DNA from 2 places in the Enterococcus sp. LJL90 genome. Region 1 is predicted to be linked to the other one. Evidence: predicted binding sites of a transcription regulator. Region 1 holds the regulator's gene; the other holds the start of a gene.

Region 1 (7,635 bases):
AGAAATTTCTTTAAATTTGTCTTCAGCATCCGCTTCTTTATTAATGTCGGGATGGTATTGTTTAGAAAGTTTTCGGTAGGCTTTTTTGATCTCATCATCTGTTGCCCCTTTGGTCAGTCCGAGCACTTCATAATAATCTCTTTTCGTTGCCATCGGCTTCCTCCTTGACGTAAATCTGCTTACAAATCCTTGATTTACGCTTCACTCATTATTTTTCCTGATTGTCTCAATTAAATCCGTCTTACGAATCCAAATTATCATACCATATTTATTAGAGAATCTGAACAGTTTCACAGCATTCTCCTAAAAATATTGGTGGCTCTTAAATAGACGAATACCAATCAAAAAGCCAAAGCAGAAGCTTTGGCTTTTCAAACAACTTAGCAGACTAGCTGCTGGTTAAACATTATTTATTGTCACCGTCAACTTCTTCAAAATCTGCATCGACAACATCATCAGCGCCGCCTTGAGCTGCTTCTGGGTCAGCTTCTGCTTGTTGTTGTGCTGCTTGTTCATAAAGTTTTACTGATAGGTTTTGCACGATTTCGTTTAGCGCGTCCCGTTTAGTCTTCATTTCTTCAATGTTGTTCGCTTCAACGGCTGCTTTCAATTCATCACGGGCATCTTCCGCTTTTTTGACTTCGTCAGCATCGACTTTGCCTTCAAGCTCCTTCAATGTTTTATCGACTGTGAATAACAAAGCATCGACATCGTTACGTAAATCAACTTCTTCTTTACGGGCTTTATCAGCATCAGCATTTGCTTCAGCATCTTTAACCATCCGTTCGATTTCATCATCAGATAAGCCCGAAGAAGATTTAATCGTGATTGTTTGTTCTTTTTGCGTGCCTAAGTCCTTCGCAGAAACATTTACGATACCATTTTTATCGATATCAAATGAAACTTCGATTTGTGGAATACCACGAGGTGCTGGTGGAATATCCGTTAATTGGAAGCGTCCTAAAGTTTTGTTGTCTGCTGCCATTGGCCGTTCACCTTGCAGGACATGAATATCAACTGCTGGTTGGTTGTCAGCCGCTGTTGAGAAGACTTGTGATTTACTTGTTGGAATCGTTGTATTTCTGTCAATTAATTTTGTGAAGACGCCACCCATAGTTTCAATACCTAATGATAATGGGGTTACGTCTAGTAAAACGACATCTTTCACATCACCAGTGATGACACCACCTTGAATGGCAGCCCCCATTGCAACTACTTCATCAGGGTTCACTGATTTATTTGGTTCTTTATTCGTTTCTTTGCGAACTGCTTCAACCACTGCTGGAATCCGAGTTGAACCACCGACTAAAATTACTTCATCAATTTCAGATTGAGACAAGCCAGCATCTTTTAAAGCTTGGCGTACTGGAACTTTGGTTCTTTCAACTAAATCTAAAGTTAGTTCATCAAATTTTGCGCGGGTTAACGTCATTTCCAAGTGCAAAGGTCCAGCGTCGCCAGCTGTGATAAATGGCAAGCTGATTTGTGTGCTAGTCACACCAGATAAATCTTTTTTAGCTTTTTCAGCAGCGTCTTTTAACCGTTGTAAAGCCATTTTATCTTTGCCTAAGTCAATACCGTTTTCTTTTTTGAATTCTGCAACCATGTGGTCGATAATTTTGTTATCAAAGTCATCCCCACCAAGATGGTTATCGCCGGCAGTTGATAATACATCAAAGACGCCATCGCCTAATTCAAGGATGGAAACGTCAAAGGTACCGCCACCAAGGTCAAAGACTAAGATTTTTTCATCTTTATCTGTTTTATCTAAACCATAAGCTAAAGCAGCTGCTGTTGGTTCATTGACAATCCGTTCAACTTCTAAACCGGCAATTTTACCAGCATCTTTCGTTGCTTGACGTTGGGCATCGTTGAAGTATGCAGGAACTGTAATAACAGCTTTTTCTACTTTTTCCCCTAAGTAATCTTCAGCAAAACCTTTGATATATTGTAAAATCATTGCTGAAATTTCTTGTGGTGTATAAGATTTGCCTTCTGCTTCGACCTTGTAGCCAGCTTCGCCCATATGGCGTTTGATAGAAGCAATTGTGTTGGGATTAGTCACTGCTTGACGTTTTGCTACTTCACCCACTTGAATTTCACCATTTTTAAATGAAACAACAGATGGTGTTGTACGGTTGCCTTCTGGGTTGGCGATAATTTTTGCTTCGCCGCCTTCAAGAACTGCAACTGCTGAGTTTGTTGTACCTAAGTCAATACCGATAATTTTACTCATAATTAATTTCTCCTCACTGTAACTTTTTTATCTTTTATTTTTAGAATAGCTTTTTTATTGAGCCACGATAACCATCGCTGGTCTTAATACGCGGTCATGTAATTTATAGCCCTTTTGCAAAACTTCAACAACCGTTTCGCTTGGAGCGTCATCATTGGCTGGAATCGTTTGGACAGCTTGATGTAAATTAGGATCAAAGGTTTCTCCCATTGCAGAAATTTCTTCGATGCCTTCTTCTTTCAACGCAACTTGTAAACTTTCCAAAACCATCATAATGCCTTTTTTCAAACTGGCACCCTGTTCATCATCCACTTCAATTGCCAAAGCCCGCTCTAAATTATCTAGAGATGGCAAGACTTTTTTAGCTAAGTCTTGGGAACGATATTTTTGCATCGTTTCTCTTTCGCTGCGATTGCGGTTGGTGATATTGGCGATTTCCGCCCGAGCTCTTAAAAACTTATCCTCCATATCAGAAAGATCAGCATTTAATTTTTCCAGCTCTGTTAAAACTTCGACTTCTTCGACTAATTCTTGATTGGCATCCGCTTCTTCAAGATTTTCAGGTTGCTCTTTTAATTCTTCGTCTTTTTCTGCCATCGTATAAACTTCCCTTCTATTCATTGGTTAACCGTCTAACTCCCGGTAGTAATCCTCCAAACGATCGGCAAGTTCTTGGCGGAAGACATCCACTAAGCCGAACATTTTCGAATAAGGCATGCTCGTCGGTCCTAATAATGCAATCATGCCCCGACCGTGACCTTGAATATCATAGGTCGCTTGAATCAGACTTAGATTGTCTAATAAATTATTCCCGATTTCAGAACCAATTTTTATTGAAATCCCACCCTCTGCTGGTACAAAGAGCTGACTCAATTCATCCGAATCCTTCATAAATGAATAGGCTGATTTAAATTCTGTCAAATCTTGACTAGGATTAAAATCTAACAAATTCATTCGACCGCTCACGTAAACTTTTTCTTCAAAGGCTTGGCCCAGCATACTATTAAATAAACTGACCAATCCGTCCGTCGTTTGGAAATACTTGTGAAGAATCATCGGAATTTCTGTCCGCAACCGATGGTAAACTGTCAACAAAGGTTCGCCGACTAATTTATCATTGATAATTCGAACAATTTTTTCTAAATCCTCACCGGTAACTCCTTCAGGAATTTTGAAAATTTGGTTTTCGACATTGCCTTTGTCCGTCACAATCAAAGCAATGACTTGGCGATCATTTAAAGGGACAATCCGAAAACCGGTCAATTTCCTTTCCTTGACTTCAGGACCTAAAGAAAATGCCGTGTAGCTGGTCAATTGGGCTAGAACCTCAGCAGAGCCTTCAATGATTTCATTGATTTCGTGAAATTCCTTTTTAAAGGATTGACGAATTTTCAAGACATCATTGTTGGCAATTTGAGTCGGTTCCAACAAATAATCCACATAATAACGATAACCAGCTAAGGAAGGAATTCTTCCTGAAGATGAATGGGTCTTTTGTAATAACCCATGTTCCTCCAACGCCTTCATATCATTGCGAATTGTTGCAGAACTGGCTGAGATGCCCTCCTCCATCAACTTTTTCGAGCCAACGGGTAATCCAGTTTCGGTATAATTCTGAATGATGAGCCGTAAGATATTTTTTTGTCTGTCTGTTAACATCTCAATCACCTTCATCATTTGTTTTAGCACTCTTAACTATCAAGTGCTAACACAAGTATTAATATACCATATTCTCCAGAGAAGTCAAGGAAAACGATGCAAAAATTAGCACTTGTTTTATCCGAGTGCTAATTACTTTTTTTCGGATAATTTCTATCATTGGAAAAGTTTCTTCTATATTAAGTCTAAATAAAGTATGATACTATTTACAAAGAAATTGAACCACGAGGAGTCCAAATGATGGAAACAAAAAAAATTTTACAACCGGTCTCGGCTTATTTACACATTCCTTTTTGCGAGCATATTTGCTATTACTGTGACTTTAATAAAGTTTTTCTAGAAGGCCAGCCAGTTGATGAATATATTGAAGCATTACTAAAAGAAATTCAATTGACGAAAGCGCGCTTTCCGGTTGAAGAAATGGCTACGCTCTATATTGGTGGTGGAACGCCTACCTCCCTCTCTGCAAAACAATTGGATCGTTTATTAGCCGGCGTGCGGGAGCTGCTGCCCTTCAATGATCAAAATGAATTTACTGTTGAAGCTAATCCCGGTGATTTAACTCAAGAAAAATTACAGGTGATGAAAAATTACGGAGTAAACCGTTTATCAATGGGTGTGCAAACCTTTGATGATAAATTACTGAAAAAAATTGGGCGCAAACACACTGCTGCTGATGTCTATGAAACGATGGCCTTTTTAGAAAAGGAAAATTTTGAAAATGTCAGCATCGATTTGATTTATGCGCTGCCGGGACAAACCTTGGCAAGTTTTCGTGATACCTTACAGCGGGCAATTGAATTGGATTTGCCCCATTACTCGTTGTATTCTTTAATTTTAGAAAATAAAACCATGTTTATGAATTGGGTGCGGCAAGGTCGGTTGGAATTACCAGATCAAGATATTGAAAGTCAGATGTTTGCTGAAACGATTGAACTGATGGCAAGTGGCAATCGGCAACAATACGAGGTCAGTAATTTTGCAATTCCCGGCAAGGAAAGCCAGCATAACTTAGTTTATTGGAACAACGAACATTATTTCGGTCTGGGGGCAGGTGCTAGTGGTTATCTCGGCAATATCCGCTATAAAAATCACGGCCCGATTCAGCATTATTTAGCGCCTTTACGAGACAATCAGCTACCGATTCGTGAGGAAGAAAAATTGAGCCACAATAACCAAATGGAAGAAGAAATGTTTTTAGGTTTGCGAAAACGCCAAGGTATTTCGCCTGATCATTTTGCTGAAAAATTTCAAGTGTCTTTAGATTCAGTTTATGGACTGGTGATTGAAGAATTAATTCAAGAAAATCTATTAGTGCAACAAGAGGATTATCTGGCTTTAACCGAGGAAGGCTTGTTTTTGGGAAATGATGTCTTTGAGCGGTTCCTATTAGATGATTAAATACAATCAAAACAATTGACTTATAGCCCACTCTAAGTTTTATACTTAATTTGTAACTAAAATTGAAAGTAGGGATTTATATGACAGTCTTAACAGAAAATTTTCGTTTAGCCAATGGAAACCTAATTCCGAAACTGGCTTTAGGCACTTGGCAATCCAGTGTAGCGGAAGCCTATGAAGCTTCTAAAATTGCCTTAGCAAACGGTTATCGCCACATTGATACAGCGGCGGCTTACCACAATGAAGCTAGCGTTGGCAAAGCAGTGAAAGAATCCGGCCTACCAAGAGAAGAAGTTTACATCACTACTAAAGTACCAGCTGAATTAAAAACCTATCAAGAAGCTGTGAAAAGCATTGATAATTCTTTGAAGGAATTGGACCTTGGTTATATTGACTTGATTTTGATTCATGCCCCTCGCCCTTGGTCCTTGATGCGGGACAGCGGCGGCAATGATTTTAAAAAAGAAAATTTGGAGGTCTGGCGGGCTTTAGAAGAAGCTTACACAGATGGTAAAGTCAAAGCAATCGGCGTTTCTAACTTTAGCATTGATGATTTGCAAAATATTTTTGACCACGGCACGATGAAGCCAATGGCCAATCAATTTATCTATCACATTGGTCGAACCGATGACGAGCTGGTCGCTTTTTGCCAAGACAATGATGTCTTAGTTGAAGGCTACTCACCGATTGGCACTGGCCGTTTGTTAGGCAATACAGAATTACAAGCTATTGCTGATAAGTATGACAAGAGTATTCCTCAGTTAGCGATCCGTTACCTACTGGAAAAAAATATCTTACCATTACCAAAATCAGTCCACGAAAAATATATTATCGACAATGCCAAAGTCGATTTTGAAATCACCTCTGAAGATATGGCAACATTAGATAAATTTTAAAAAAAGGTTACAACATAATTAGTTTGACAAAAATTTTTCGACTTCGCTTATAAATTTGCGGTTAGCAATTCTTTACCGCAAATTTACGAGTGAAGCAGCCTTGACTGGACTACCTCGAAAAATTCTTGCTTACTTTATGTTGTAACCTTTTTATGCATTAACAATTTGTTCTTGTACGTATGTGCTATATAGGGGATGGCTAGCTATTAATTCTGCATGAGTGCCATGTCCCGTGACTTGGCCTTTTTCAATGAAATAAATTTGGTCAGCATCCACAATGGTAGACAAGCGATGGGCAATTACTAAAGTGGTGCGCCCTTCCATCAAGGAATCTAAAGCGCGTTGAACTTTTTCTTCAGACTGAGAATCTAAACTGGCAGTTGCTTCATCCAACATCAATATTTTGGGATTTCGCAAAAAGGCTCGGGCGATGGCAATCCGTTGTTTTTGACCACCGGATAATTTAACGCCCCGTTCGCCAATTTCTGTTTCCAATTGGTCAGGAAAATCTTTGACAAATTGATCGGCATAGGCTAACTCTAAGCCCCGCCATAATTCCTCTTCTGGCAATTCCTTGTCTAAGCCATATTGTAAATTATCGCGAATACTGCCGGCAAAAACCGCACTGTCTTGAGAAACATAGCCAATTTGCGAGCGCCAATCCGCTAAGTCTAGGGTCGCCACATTTTCATTACCGATTAAGATTGCACCACTGGTGGGTTGATAAAAACGTTCCAATAAAGCAAAAATCGTCGACTTACCACCGCCACTCGGTCCTGCAAAAGCTACCACTGTATTGGGCTTGGCTTCAAAGGAAATATTTTCTAAAACCGGATGCAGTGCATCATATGAAAAGGATAAATCTTTAACTTGTAATTTTTGACCAACCACATCAAAATCTTCACCCGCGCCGACTGGTTCTAAAGGTGTGTGTAAAATTTGTTCAATTCTTTGCGTAGCCCCCATAGCTTTTTGCAATTGCGAAAAGAATAAGGCAAAACTAGTGGCTGGCGCGATAATATTAAAGAGATACAGTAAAAATGCCACCAGTTCACCACTGGTTAATGTGCCGGCCTGTACTCTGACCGCTCCATAACCAAGAATTCCGACAAATAGCCCCAACATCACAGTCATCATAATCGGTTGCAAAACGGCTTCTATCTTGGCATCTTTAATTCCTAATTTAAAAATTTTATCAATAAAACGACGACCACTATGTTCTTCATAAGTTTCGCCGTTACTGGATTTAATTAGACGAATTTCCGATAATTTTTCACTGGCCTCGCCATTAAACTCAGCTGTGGCTGCCTGTAATTGCCGGCCGATTTTTGACATCATCCGGCCAATCGGCAACATAATTAAAGCAATTAGTGGAACTGCGGTAAAAATTAAAGCCGCCATTTTCCAATCCATCCAGACTAAAATAATTAACGAGCCCACCAA
Region 2 (7,635 bases), on a different contig from region 1:
AACAGCTGGGTCACTTAATAATTCTCCAAGTTCTTCATAGCGATCTTCAATCGCCTGTAACTGATCGTACATGGATTCGCTCCTTTATCTCTTCTTCATGCAATAGCTCACTCTCACTGAATACTTTAGCTAGTTTTCCAGTAGAATGCAACATCTAAACAATCTATCAACTAATGTCGCTTTATTTCTCAACAATTTTTCCCGGTTCAAAATAATGTTTGCGACAGACAGGATAATAGGCTTCATTGCCGCCAATTTGAACCTGATCGCCTTCATAGACTGGCTGACCGTCAATATAATGCAAGTTCATCGTCGCCTTTTTATGGCAGAACCAGCAAATTGTCTTTAATTCTTCTATTTTATCTGCATAGAGCAGTAAATATTTTGAACCTTCAAATAGCTCATTGCGAAAATCATTTTTCAAACCGAAAGCCATCACTGGGATGTTTAATTTATCAACAACATTTGCTAAAGCCAAGACATGATGCTTTTGTAAAAATTGCGATTCATCAATTAAAATACAATAGGGCCGATAATCTAAATTGACAATCAGCTCATATAAATTAGTTTCCGCAAAAATCGGTGTCGCTTCCCGCTTTAAACCAATGCGACTGGAGATAACCCCGACACCTTCCCGGGTATCGAGACCGCTAGTCAACAGGACAACCGGTTTATTTTGTTCTTCATAGTTGTGGGCTACCTTTAAAATTTCAATTGTCTTACCGCTATTCATTGCCCCGTATTTAAAAAATAATTGTGCCATCTCTGCTCACCCTTCGTCAACATTCCTTTGGTATTATAGCTGAAAACTAGAAAAATTTACAGAGGGAGATTTCCCGAGAGAAAAAATTTAGCAAAATAATCAGGATCGTCTTGATTTCAAAAAAATTGCCCTTATGCCGCTGCTTTCAAAATGAAAACAAGTGGATTAAGGGCAATTTGGTTATTTTCATAAATTATCTACTTTGATAAGCGTTGCTTGAGAGACTAGCAGTAATCAATTCTTAGCGAAAAAAATCTTATTGATAGACAATGAAAATTTTTTCAAAATTTTAGCGAGGCGCTTGATCGGTGGTCACATAGTCCACCCGCATGTCCTGCATATCTGAAAATTGGTTTTCTGGAACGGTCCACGTTCCGACAGTCAAACCGGCATCGCGTGCCTTTCTAACAGCGGTACTGGTTACTTGCGGGTAATAAGAATCAATCCCCGGCTGATTGCCTAGTTTTAGCGACGCGTCAATTGCCTCCTGATTAATTTCATAAACTAAATACAGATAAGCAAAATCTGGATTAATCTGACTGGCCAATTGCAGTTGTTCATAGTTGAAGGAAATTATTTTTGCCTTGTCACTTGAAAAGCCGTACTTCGCCAGCGCCTCAAATACTTTTTGCAAATCTTCCGTCGTCGCTGTTGCATCTTTTAATTCAAGAAATGGTACTTTATTGGCGACCATGCAGATGGCTAAATAATCTTCTAACGTTGGAATTTTCAATTCTGCAGCGGCATAGCTTCCCACATTAGTTCCTTGGTCAATTTTAAAATTGCTCAATTCAGCCAAGGTATAATCGCTAACTGCGCCAGTGCCATTGGTCATGCGATCAATGGTATCATCGTGCATCAAAACCCATTGACGATCTTTCGTCAATTTTAAATCCGTTTCAACGGCATACGCATTAGCTTGTCGAAAAGCTGGCAGGGAATTTTCTGGAGCGCTATAAGTATTGCCCCGATGATTGACATAATCAACCTGATAACTCTCCTCCTTAACACCGTACCAGCCGATTCCTTCATCCCGCCAACCTCTATTTATCAAATCTTGTTGTTCAGTCCAAGTCACCGCATAGTTATGACTACCGGTATTAACATTTGGATTAAAAGCTCGGTACAAAGGTACACTACGATTCGGATCTGAATACCAGCCAATGCCTTCATCTCGCCAGCCGATTTTCACCAGATTATCCCGTTCCGAAGCACTTAAAGTATAATGGTGATCGCCATTATTGGGATTATACAAACGATAAACCGGATTACCTGTAACCGGCGCATACCAACCGATTCCCTCATAATTCCAGCCGACACTTTGTAAATTGTTCCGTTCTAAACGATTTTCCGTATAAAAATGCTCCCCGGAATGGGGATTGTACATACGATACATCGGTGTACTATCCGTTGCCGCCGCTTCCCCTGATGCCGGATTAAAAAAACTAATTCCTAAAAAGACTGTGACTGCCAACATAAATTTCCCGAAATTTTTCACTCTTCCACCTGTTTTTCCCCAAACGTAAAACTTTGACATTTTATTTTTAGATTAATAGTCATATTTTACTATCAATTCCCATTAAATATCAACAGATATGTGCCTAAACGAAAGTTAGTTCCCTTGAAATGCTGACTTTTGAAGAGAAATTTAAAATTTAGTTTTGATATATTCTTTTTGCTAGAGTAGAGTAAATTTCTCCTCAAGAGTAATTTTTGGTAAGTGAGAACGTTATTAATCAAAATCGCCAATAAAATTTCCCAGTGATTCACCTCTAAAAGACAAAGGATAACTATTTTTGATTTTTAATGTCAAAGTTTGTTCCTCATCCAAATTTAGTAACAATTTTATCATCAGGCGGATTGCAACATAATGGGAGAAAATCGCTACTTTGTTAGTTGCCGAGTCTTTTGTCAGTTCTTTTAAAAATTCCCCGACCCGCTTTTCAACATCAGCATAATTTTCTCCGCCTGGCGTTCTATCGGCAAAACTATGACCAAGTGATTACTTCTGCAAAAAATCTTGCCCATGCAGCAAATCCTTGGTGTTTTTCCCATCAAGAATTCCCAATGATCGCTCCTTTAGCCGCTCATCTAGAATAATGTCCTGCCGGCCTGTTGCCAATCTGGCGGTCTCATAAGCTCGGCTGAGGGGGAAGCATATACTTGATTAACTCCTGAAAAAATTGCTAATTTACTGAGTTCATATGCCTGCTGGCGGCCCTTTTCTGTCAGGGGAACATCGCTTTGACCTGAAAAAATCGGCCAGTCTCAGCCGACCGATTGGCTTGATTAAAAAGTGATTCTCCATGACGAATTAAAATGATTTCCATTGTCTGCCTCGCTTCTTCGTTAAGTTTATTTCGATGCCTAATCTAGGCTTTTCTCTCCATTTATTCTCATCCAGTTTCAACATTTTTGCAGACCTAGTCAGTTTGCAACTATCGCTGTTATACCACTTATGCTTATTTTGTTGAAGCTTGCCAAATAATTATACCACTCAATAAAATTCAAAAAAAATATGATAATTATTTTGCTGGCATAAACTCTCTGTAGACATCTGAAATCTTCCCTACTTATCAGATTGGCTAGAAACAAAAAAAAGCCACAGAACCCAGAAAATATCTAGGTTCTATGGCTTAAAACTTTTTAATTAATTTCAATCCGTTTACGGTCTTTATCATTAGTTGCTGCTTTAGCTAATTCTAAATGCAGAACGCCGTCTTTAAAGTTAGCAGTTATTTTATCTTCGTCGATACCCTTTAACATAAATTGCCGACGGAAGGATTGGCTACTGCGTTCACGTCTTAGGAAATTGCCTTCTTCATCTTTATCTTCAACTGTGTTATCTCGCTTGGCATCAATGGTTAAAATATTATCATCGTAAACAACAATCAAATTTCCCTTGTCAAAGCCGGGTAAATCTGCCTTAACTTCATAGGCAGTTTCAGTTTCTTTAATATCGACTTTGAATTCATTTGCTCTAAAATTACTTGGGAAAAAATTATCGAAAAAATTATCTCCCGTTGACATCCAGTTATTGTTTCTTGTTGTTAAGTTTGCCATAGTCTCCATCTTCTTTCTCTAAAATTATTTAGAACCTTAAAAATCTGGCATAATTTTCAAGGGGAAAGTTATCTTTGACCTTTCCTGATGTTTATATTCTACTGCCGATTAGCACTCTTGTCAAGAGAGTGCTAACTCAAAACTAAAAAATTTTTAATCCGCAAACATGACAAGGAAATTGAAAAGAGGTTTAATAGAAAGTAACTGATACAGTTAACTCAAGGAGGATTTACAATGGACTTTTTAACAAATAATTTATTGCATGAACTAAAAGTGAATTTATACGAAGCTTACACTGAAATTTTAGGGGCCAATGATTTAACCATTTTTATTACCAAGCCAGTTGCTGCTGATGCTAAAAATATGGGCTTTTCTTTTCAAAGCGAACATGATTCTGGTTTTCTTTTCTTTTTAAATGCTGGAAAAGTTGTGGCCTTGTCCACCACGAATGCCTTTGAAGATCCAGATGTCCCCTTTGACCAATTCATTTATTTGGATTTCCCTTTAGAAACAGAAAAGGATTATTACAGCACTTATTTAAATAATGTGCTGCATACTGCTGGCCAGCCCTATGCTGCGAAATTGAAAAAGACAGCTCTGCCGGAAAATATCGAAAAAATTATTATCCCCGCTTTTGCAGACAGCTTTTTGATTTTGGAACGCTTTGGCTATCCTCTGACCCGTCCACAAGCCGCTGAGGAAAAGACCAGCAAAGCAAAGGGTGGTAAGCCCCGCCATAAATGGACGAAGGAAGTTAGTGAAATTGAATTTTCTGTTGACCGACCAGATGCACAAGCAAAAGTTTTCTGGATTAAACGCAATGAAATGCTGATTAAAGCCGGTGCTAAAATGCTGCCACAAGCGCCATTAAATAAAGATGGTTCGTTGGGCTTTTCCGCTCGGTTTGGCGAGCAGTTACGGCAAGAACATCAGCACCAGTTTCAAGATTTTACAACAACTGAAGATATTGTTTTAAAAAGTGTCAATGAAGTCGGCCTCTTTTTATATTTCGGCGGCACCAATAGCTGGTTAGAATTACTCGATGAAAACGGCAAGAGCATCAATGAATGGACCGTTGTAAACTAATTTTTCTGCCGATTATCTCCACAAAAAAACTGCCAATTTTGGGATTAAGCTAGTTTAGCTACAATCCGAATCGGCAGTTTTTTGTGCCTTAAATGTCACTTTCCCTTAAAACTTAAAAGTAAAATCAGCAGAAGTTTTTAAATCTGCAAGGGTCGGCATCCCACCTTGGGCTCCAAATCCTTGAACCGAAAAACTGGCAGCTAAATTGCCCAAACGAATTGCTTCAGCAATCGGCAAGCCTTGCAAGATTCCCACGGCAAAGGCTCCATTAAAGGTATCGCCGGCCCCTGTTGTGTCGACAGCTTCTGTCGCAAAAGCTGGCACTGTAATTTCTTCTGCCCCATCAAAAAAGATTGCGCCTTTTTGCCCCAGTGTGACAATCAATTGGTTGGGAAATTGTCGTAAACTTTCTGACAAACTTTTTTTTGGAAATAATTGCTGCACTTCTTGCTCGTTCGGTGTAAAGTAAGTCGTTTTTGCTAAAGCCGCAGCAGAAATCTCTCGAGCGGGTGCAGGATTATACAGTAAAGGGATTGCCTTTTCTGCACAAAAATCAATCACCCAAAGATTACTTTCTTGGGGAATTTCATTTTGCAAGATAACAAAATCAGCTGTGCTGAGCACCGAACTGTATTGTTTCAAATAGGCTACCGTCAATAAATTATTGGCAGCTGGCACGACGATAATTCGGTTATCCCCTTCATAAAGGGTGATATGCGCTGAACCAGAAGACTGCTGGGCTGTTTGCTTAAAATATTGGACATCCACTTGATTGGCCTGCAGATTTTCAGTGATTTTTTCTCCAAAGGAATCTGCGCCGACACTACCAATCATAGTAACATTTGCCCCCAGACGACTGGCGGCCACCGCTTGATTAGCTCCCTTACCGCCAAAGCGCGTAGCAAAAGTTTCTCCAAAAACTGTTTCACCGCTTGCTGGCAATTGTTTGGTGGTGACGATAAAATCCGTTGAGGAACTGCCGATGACTAAAATAGTTTTCATAAAACCGCTCCTTATCTAATTCAAATCTATTTTAAAATAAAAAAACCTTCAACAAGGATTGTAACATCCCTGCTGAAGATTTGCGCTGTTATCGATTAAAAGGCCGCCACTAGATAAGTAATGCCGGTAATCATAAAGTAAATTCCGACTAAAAAGGCTAACGTCAAGGCAGCTGATAGCGGATTAAAGAGTAAGATAAAGCCTAAAATAATTCCCAAGATGTTGACAATTACCATAAACCAGTAGTAGCCAGTGCTGACTTCTTTAAAGGCACTGGAAATCATCAATTCACCGATGGAATCAATAATAAACCAAATAGCGAAAATAATTGGCAAGGCTAATACGCCAGCTGACATGTTGAACAAGAGGAAGATTCCTAAAATAATATCGATAATCCCCATCACTAATACGAAAGTTCCTTTGCCGCCAGTAGTATTTTGCAGCGGCCGGCGAATCGCAATTTCAAAAATCCCCTTCAAGATTGCCATCACCGCAAAAAAGACCACTAAAGCCACTAAATTACTAGCGGGATCTCTAAAGGAAATAATGGAGATGAAGATAAATAATAATCCCAAAATGAAATAACCTAAATTAAATTTTCTCATGTTTCTCGAACTCCTTTTTATTTTTTTAATCATATTAAGAAAAATTCTTATAATGAAATTCTTCTTATCACAATTAAATACTAGCGCATTTCGACATTTTTTTGAAACAATTCGACTTATTTCGTTGCTACGCTGTTCCGCTAAATTTTTTTATTAAATCTGTTATACTGGTGACAAGAACCTGCAAGGAGTTTAAAGATGAGTGTAACGACTTTTATTCGCAAAAAACAACGGGCTTTAAAGCTTTTTTCTGCCAAACATTTTACCTCCATCCAAATAATTGTGATGTATTATGTGGTGATGACCTTGTTATCCCTGCTCTTATTTTACTTGCCGATTTTTCGAGAACCGGACAGTCACCAGCCCTTTATTGACATGTTTTTCATGGCTGTCAGCACTGTCAGCGTGACCGGTTTGACCACCTTTAATATTAACGATGTTTTCAATCAAAATGGTGTAGTCCTCTTAGAAATCCTTTTTCAAATCGGTGGGCTAGGAATTATGATGATCTCGACGTTTTTCTTTATCGTCTCCAAACGCCGAATATCCTTAAAACAACGGCAGCTGATTATGACCGATATGAACCAAACCAAGCTTAGCGGCATTGTCCGTCTGATTCGTATCACCTTTGGGATTATTGTATTTTTCCAAGTTATTTTTGGTGTCATTTTTTCGTTGTATTTCTACTTTAGAGGCTATTACCGAAATTTTTGGGATGCAGTCTTCTATGGCTTTTACCAAGCCATCTCAGCAGTCACCAACTCCGGCTTTGATGTCACAGGGGAATCGATTACTCCCTTTGCCCACGATTATTTCTTTTTAAGTATTATTATGTTTTTAATTTTTATCGGTGGCATTGGCTTTCCTGTTCTTATGGAGTTTCGCGAGTGGCTGGCTTATAAAAAGCAGCCGACACCGATTCCTTTTCGTTTTTCTTTGTTCACCAAATTAGCCGTTCTGGCCTTTTTTGTCTTATTTATTGCCGGCACCATTGCGATTTTCTTATTGGAAAAAGACCATTTCTTCTTAGACAAGGGGCCCATAGAGCAATGGATGACTTCGATGTTTTATTCGATGACCACCCGTAATGCCGGCCTGCAAATTAATCCTTTAAGT

What was found. Region 1 encodes HrcA, which represses chaperone genes, less so after heat shock. Its sites were predicted from a motif close to TTAGCACTCNNNNNNNNNGAGTGCTAA; they were not measured.
Region 2: AC1Z3S_RS15385 (Hsp20/alpha crystallin family protein) is a predicted target of HrcA. The motif match lies at 3,935-3,961, and genes of this name have one in related genera.

The regions. Positions count from the first base shown of each region.
Region 1 covers NZ_JBXPBQ010000007.1:67,627-75,261, forward strand. Annotated here, with positions in the region: gene dnaJ (molecular chaperone DnaJ) at 1-153, opposite strand, end outside; gene dnaK (molecular chaperone DnaK) at 407-2,236, opposite strand; gene grpE (nucleotide exchange factor GrpE) at 2,291-2,833, opposite strand; gene hrcA (heat-inducible transcriptional repressor HrcA) at 2,861-3,895, opposite strand; gene hemW (radical SAM family heme chaperone HemW) at 4,133-5,296, shown strand; gene AC1Z3S_RS14730 (aldo/keto reductase family protein) at 5,377-6,192, shown strand; gene AC1Z3S_RS14735 (ABC transporter ATP-binding protein) at 6,343-7,635, opposite strand, start outside.
Region 2 covers NZ_JBXPBQ010000008.1:13,131-20,765, forward strand. Annotated here, with positions in the region: gene prfA (peptide chain release factor 1) at 1-72, opposite strand, end outside; gene AC1Z3S_RS15370 (thymidine kinase) at 182-763, opposite strand; gene AC1Z3S_RS15375 (glycerophosphodiester phosphodiesterase family protein) at 1,053-2,261, opposite strand; partial or broken gene AC1Z3S_RS15380 (histidine phosphatase family protein) at 2,496-3,022, opposite strand; gene AC1Z3S_RS15385 (Hsp20/alpha crystallin family protein) at 3,410-3,826, opposite strand; gene AC1Z3S_RS15390 (hypothetical protein) at 4,061-4,912, shown strand; gene rbsK (ribokinase) at 5,018-5,914, opposite strand; gene AC1Z3S_RS15400 (HdeD family acid-resistance protein) at 6,010-6,519, opposite strand; gene AC1Z3S_RS15405 (TrkH family potassium uptake protein) at 6,718-7,635, shown strand, end outside.